Regions from separate parts of the Cellvibrio fontiphilus genome, predicted to be linked through region 2. Evidence: riboswitches for the same ligand, from Rfam matches in the RefSeq annotation. Region 2 holds a riboswitch; the other holds the start of a gene.
What was found. Region 2 has a riboswitch for thiamine pyrophosphate ahead of thiD (bifunctional hydroxymethylpyrimidine kinase/phosphomethylpyrimidine kinase). Riboswitches for the same ligand answer to the same signal wherever they lie in the genome.
Positions count from the first base shown of each region.

Region 1 (3,381 bases), on a different contig from region 2:
ATATTTTTGTGGATGATCCCGATACCACCTTCCTGCGCCATGGCAATCGCCAAGCGGGATTCGGTTACGGTATCCATCGCCGCTGAAATAAGGGGGATATTTAATTGAATCTTGCGAGTCAACTGAGTCTTCAGGGAGACGTCTTTCGGGGTGACATCCGAATAACCTGGCACCAATAACACATCATCAAAGGTGAGGGCTTCTTCAGCAATTCGCAACATAGCATCCAACCTCAAAGCGGAGAAAAATAAGCGCGAAAGTATAGCGACTTGGGCGCCGCCGGTAAACCAAAAACCACAATATCTAGTGGTCGCAAACCCGGCTGGGCGCCGATTAAGGCTATACCCTGCGGGGTGCATCCCCTAGAATGGCACCCTATGACAACTACACATTTCACCGCCGATCCAGCAAGCAGCCCCGCCAATAACGGGCGCGAGATTTTCAGCGTGAGCCAGCTCAATCGCCACGCGCGCCAACTGCTGGAAACCCACCTGCCACTTTTGTGGGTAGAGGGCGAACTTTCCAATGTCTCCACCCCCTCCTCCGGCCACTGGTACTTCACCCTCAAAGACGACCAAGCCCAGGTGCGCTGCTGCATGTTCCGCAATCGCAACATGCTGGTGCGCTTTAAGCCCCAGCAAGGGCAGCATGTGTTGCTGCGCGCACGAGTCAGCCTGTATGAGGGGCGTGGCGACTACCAACTGATTGCCGAACACATGGAGGAAGCCGGCAGCGGCGCCTTGCAACGCGCGTTTGACGAACTCAAACATCGCCTGTCGCAAGAAGGCCTGTTTAACGAGGCGCACAAAAAAGCCCTGCCACCACTGCCGCAACACATAGGGGTCATTACCTCGCCCACCGGTGCCGCAATTCGCGATGTATTGAGCGTACTGGAACGGCGCTTCCCGAGCATTCCGGTCACCGTGATTCCAGTTGCCGTGCAAGGCAAAGAATCGGCGCCACAGATCGTCAAGGCGATAGAGCTCGCCAATCGCTGCGGTTTATTTGATGTACTGCTACTCACCCGCGGCGGCGGCTCGATGGAGGATCTCTGGTCGTTTAACGACGAAAATGTCGCCCGCGCGATTTTTAACAGCCAGTTACCTATAGTCTGCGGCGTGGGCCACGAGGTTGACTTTACCATTGCCGATTTTGTCGCCGACCTGCGCGCGCCCACACCTTCTGCAGCGGCCGAGCTGCTGGTGCCAGACGGCGACGAGTGGCTGGATAAATTTATCGGCTTTGAAGTGTTGTTAGAGGAAGCTATGCAGCGGCGACTACAGCAGTGGCAGCGGCATTTACATCACCTACAGCAACGTTTACGCCACCCGCGCGAGCGCCTGGAGCAGCAAGCCCAGCGTTTGGACAACCTGGAGCTGCGCCTGAAAAACCACATCAAACAGCTACTGAGGGACCACAAAAATAATGTGCAGCAACTTAGGATTCGCCAGCAAGCGCACCATCCGCAGCTGCGACTAGAACAACTGAAGGAGCGAATTGCCGCAAACAGCGCAAACTTGCACAAGGCACAAATACGCATTCTTCAGCGCAAGCAGCAAAACCTGATCGAAACCCTGCGCCTATTAAATACACTGAATCCGCTTAGCACCCTGGAGCGAGGTTACGCGTTAGTCACCGATTCCCAAACCCGTAAAGTTATCACCAGCAGTGAACAGGTGATTCCGGGCAGCGAAATCAGCGCGCGCCTCGCGCAGGGTGAATTAATCTGCAGAGTGGAACAAGTGAGAAGCAAATCCGATAGCTGAGATATGAAAGCCCAGCCAGATAGATCTACTTACAAAGATAGATCTACTCATAAATACTAGTCGTATAGATTGCGAAGTAATTTTGCGGCCAGTATATTGGCCAACTTCTTGTCGGAGCGCCTTGGTGCCTCACCTGCGGGTGAGCCATACGGAGGCTGAGATGGGTTCGGCCCAATCCGTAGAACCTGAACAGGCTAATACCTGCGGAGGGAACAAGGCACATCGCAACTGCTATTGCCCGCTCTCCGCCTCGACACTGGGGCACTATGACAACCAAATCGACAACAACTGAAGCGACAAACACCTCAACACCTGAGCGAATTGCTATTGCTGGCGCAGGCTTATTGGGGCGCCTACTCGCCTGGCAACTCAACCAAGCAGGAATTGATGTCACGCTGTTTGAGGCTGGAAGCTTCACCATCACCAATCCGCAATCCAACCGCGCCGCCGCATTCACCGCCGCCGGCATGGTCGCACCACTGAGCGAAGCTGTTGTATCGGATGCGGGTGTTTATCGCATGGGGCAATTTGCCCTTGGGCATTGGCCGCAGTGGGTAAAACAATTAATAGATACGTCCGCTTGCTCACCCAACGACGAATTATTTTTTAATAAGGGCAGCCTAGTGGTTGCCCACCCACAAGACACCGCCGAGCTGGAACAATTTGAACGGGAATTGAAATTCGTTATTCCTGAGTGTCGCCATTACCAGCGAGTCACCCAATCGCAGATCCATGAACTGGAGCCAGACCTGAGCCAACACTTTCAGCATGGCTTATTTCTTGAAGAAGAAGGGCACTTGCACAACCGCCGATTTTTACACCAGCTAGGTGAAGCGATTTTGCACAGTAATATCCATTTGCGCGAACACAGTCAGGTAAGTGTTTCTCCCGGCAAAGTTTCCTTTGATGGCATCAGCGAAAATTTTGATCTAGTGATCGATTGTCGCGGCATAGGCGCCAAACCACAATTAAAACAATTGCGCGGTGTACGCGGCGAAACACTGCATGTGCAAACAACAGAAATACAATTGCAGCGCCCTGTGCGCCTGATGCATCCTCGCTATCAACTCTATGTAGTTCCGAAACCGGACAACTTTTTCGTGATAGGCGCAACACAAATCGAAAGCGAAGACCGCTCTCCCGTTACCTTACAATCTAGTCTCGAATTGAGCAGCGCGCTCTATACGCTGTCACCCGCATTTGCAGAAGCGCGAATTATTGAAATGGACAGCAATTTGCGCCCGGCATTTATGGACAACCTACCCAAAGTCACCGTTGCGAATGGGCTTATCACGGCCAATGGTTTATTCCGCCACGGATACTTGTTAGCACCGGCAGTCGTTGAAAATATTCTCGCGCATGTTTTGCAGCGAGGCGAGCCTGTTTTTTCAGATATTCTAAACCGACATTAACTTATGAAAATTCAATTAAGCGTTAATAATGAGCCGCACGAAATTGCCATCAATACCTCACTTGGCGATGCATTGACAAGATGGGGTTATGGCGATGGCAAAATTGCAGTGGCGATCAATGGCGAATTTGTACCGCGCTCCACCTACAGCGAACGCTTGCTCCAGCAAGGCGATTTAATCGATATAGTCAAACCCGTGGGCGG
Region 1 covers NZ_JBHRTF010000006.1:74,607-77,987, reverse strand. Annotated here, with positions in the region: gene guaB (IMP dehydrogenase) at 1-221, opposite strand, end outside; gene xseA (exodeoxyribonuclease VII large subunit) at 378-1,766, shown strand; TPP riboswitch at 1,869-1,995, shown strand; gene ACFODX_RS14110 (FAD-dependent oxidoreductase) at 2,033-3,178, shown strand; gene thiS (sulfur carrier protein ThiS) at 3,182-3,381, shown strand, end outside.
Region 1: another riboswitch for thiamine pyrophosphate. It lies ahead of ACFODX_RS14110 (FAD-dependent oxidoreductase); the one in region 2 lies ahead of thiD (bifunctional hydroxymethylpyrimidine kinase/phosphomethylpyrimidine kinase).

Region 2 (3,381 bases):
CGCTACACGCCTTTAGTGCTTATCGCTTACACCGTTGGCTATATAGTCGCACTCTTAATAGCAACATCGCTCTTTGGCCATAGCGTCTGACCGTGAATGGTGATGATAAAAAACCGGGGCAATAGCTCCGGTTTTTTTATGGCCAGCAAAACATAAAAGCGCCCATAAACTTGAATTTACACACAATTTATAAAGTTTTTGGCTGTTAGCTGTCAGTATCCACGCATTTTTATTTATTAACACTTTTTAACCATCTGTGGAGCTTGTTCATGTCGTCATTAGAGATAGCCAAACTCGATCTCATGTATGTCGGGATCATTATTTTTACCGGGCTGTTGGGGGGCGTAATTGCCAAAAAGATTAAAGTCCCCGATATAGTCCTGTTTTTGCTCATCGGAATAGGCTTGGGGCCTACTATTGGCGGCATTTTGCACGTGCCTGCCGACTCCACCATGAATCAGTTAATTCTGACCATTGGTGCTTGCTATTTGTTGTTTGAAGGTGGGGCAACTTTGCGTTTTGCGGTGCTGAAAGAAATCTGGATTTCTCTTACCGTTATTGCCACTTTCGGTGTTTTGATTACCGGTGCGATTATTACCTATGCCGGTGTGTGGCTTGGAATACCCATAGGGATTGCATTAGTGCTGGGGGCATTGACTGCATCCACTGACCCCGCAACCCTGGTGCCTATTTTTAAACAGGTTCCAATTAAAGACCGTGTGTCCCAGACCGTAATGAGCGAATCAGCGCTCAACGATGCTATGGGTGCAATTGCTACTTTTGCGGTAGTCGCTTATGTTATGGGTACAGGCGAGGGTTTTAGCCTTACGCATTCGCTCGGTGAGCTGGCTTATGAGGCCGGCATGGGGTTGGTGCTTGGTGCCATAGTTGGTTATAGCGCAGCGTTTTTGATGGCACACAACAGCTTTGGTATTTTCCGCGAGGTTACCCCTTTCGTAATTATTCTGGCGGTGATTACCGTGTATTTGCTGGCGGATAAAATTGGCGCGTCCGGATTTATGGCGGTGTTTACTTGCGGTGTGATGATCGGAAACAAAGAGACTTTTAATTTACCGCTCGATCACCACGAACATGAATACTTGGAGGATTACGTAGGAAATACCGCACTCTTGATGCGCATGTTTATTTTTATCCTGCTTGGCTCGCAGGTGGATTTCCATCTGTTAAAAGAATACCTGGGCGTTGGTTTGGCGCTGCTATTTATCTTTATATTCATCGCTCGTCCGCTCACGGTATTCATCTGTGCCGGGCCAGATCGTCGCGCTAAATGGACCTGGAAAGAATTGGTATTTATGAGCTGGACGCGCGAAACCGGTGTGATCCCGGCGGCTTTGGTGGGTATTTTGGCGGGCATGAAAGTGCCCGGTATTGATGTGGTAGGCGCGATTACCTTTATCTTTATTCTGGGCACCATTTTGATTCAGGCACCTACAACTGCCTTGCTTGCCGGCAAGCTTGGATTGTTGAAGTCGCAAGAAAAATCAGAGTAGCCCTACTCTTGCTGCAAGCCCTCGTGATTACACGAGGGCTTGACCCTGAAGCAGCCCTGCGCTTAATCCAAAAGGTTCCTTTACTCCCTTCTCCAAGTTCAATAGACTGCGGTTTTTCTTGTCGGGGTGCTGCTTGTAGGCGATAAGCCAGCAATACAGCTGAGATATACCCGCCGACCTGATCCGGTTAGTACCGGCGTAGGGAACGAGAGCCTTCCATGTTGCATCATCGCTGTTGCTGCCCCCAAGAGGTGCACCAACAGTGACCCGGTTTCCCTCTCTCCTCTCCGCGCCTTGACTCAATATTCATCTATCGCGGAATGTCAATGAATCACCCACTGCAAAGTCCTGCCGAGTTAACTCCCATCGCGCTTACCATTGCTGGCAGTGATAGCGGTGGCGGTGCGGGTATTCAGGCCGATTTAAAAACCTTTTCAGCGCTCGGTGTCTATGGCACCAGTGCTATAGCATCTTTGACGGCTCAAAATACCCAAGGTGTGCAAGGTGTTTTACCGATTCCGCCGATGTTTGTGCAGCAGCAAATCACTTCAGTGTTAAGCGACATTCATGTGTCCGCAATAAAAACCGGCATGTTGGCAAGGGCTGATATTATCGCTGCTGTTGCTGAAACCCTGACTGCTTATCCGCAGATTCCGTTGGTATTGGACCCGGTAATGGTTGCCACCAGTGGTGATCGTTTATTGGCAGAAGATGCTATTCAAACACTTATCGAAAAATTACTTCCACTGGCGACTTTGGTGACCCCCAATCTGCATGAGGCGGCGGTATTGTTGGGGACCCCTATTGCGACGGATGTAGAGCAAATGCAATTACAAGGCGAGCAAATTCTCGCGCTGGGTGCCAAGGCTGTGCTGATGAAAGGAGGGCACGGTGAAGGTGAGTCTGCTACTGATTTGCTGATCACAATGGCAGGAGTTAAAGCGTTTTCAGCGCCGCGTTTGGCAACCAAAAATACCCATGGCACTGGCTGCACTTTGGCATCTGCTATTGCTGCCGGTTTAGCCAAACAATATTCACTCAGTGAATCCGTTCAACAAGCAAAAAATTATTTGCAGCAAGCGTTACTGAATGCTGAAAAATTACACATAGGGCAGGGTGCAGGTCCTGTTCATCATTTTTATAAATTTTATTAATACCGAGGACACCATGAATACCAGCGTCGAAAAAATTCTGAGTCAATCTGCCGAGGTGGATAAAGCCTCGGTACAACCTTTTACCGGTTCGCAAAAAATTTATGTACAGGGCTCGCGCCCGGATATTCGCGTGCCTATGCGTGAAATCACCTTGGCTGATACGCCAACGGATTTTGGCGGCGAAAAAAATCCACCGGTGCGTGTCTATGACACTTCCGGTCCCTACACTGACCCGAATGTAAAAATTGATTTGCGCACCGGTTTGGGCGATGTGCGCACAGCATGGATTGAAGAGCGCAATGACACAGAAATTCTGGAGGACAGCCACTCACAGTTTACCAACGAGCGGTTGAATGACCCCAAACTTGCGCACTTGCGCTTTAACCTCACGCGCAAACCGCGCCGTGCCAAACCGGGCATGAACGTGTCGCAAATGCACTACGCCAAAAAAGGCATCATCACACCGGAAATGGAATACATCGCCATCCGCGAAAACATGGCGCTGGCACAGGCGCGTGAATTGGGTGAGCTGCCTGAATATAAAAACCTGGGGCAGCAGCACAAGGGCATGAGTTTTGGTGCCAGCATTCCCGATGAAATTACGCCGGAATTTGTGCGCGCTGAAGTCGCGCGCGGCCGTGCGATTATTCCGGCTAACATCAATCACCCGGAATTAGAGCCGATGATTATTGGCCGTAATTTTTTGGTGAAAATTA
Region 2 covers NZ_JBHRTF010000016.1:8,830-12,210, forward strand. Annotated here, with positions in the region: gene nhaD (sodium:proton antiporter NhaD) at 1-90, shown strand, start outside; gene ACFODX_RS16850 (cation:proton antiporter) at 270-1,511, shown strand; TPP riboswitch at 1,624-1,733, shown strand; gene thiD (bifunctional hydroxymethylpyrimidine kinase/phosphomethylpyrimidine kinase) at 1,838-2,665, shown strand; gene thiC (phosphomethylpyrimidine synthase ThiC) at 2,679-3,381, shown strand, end outside.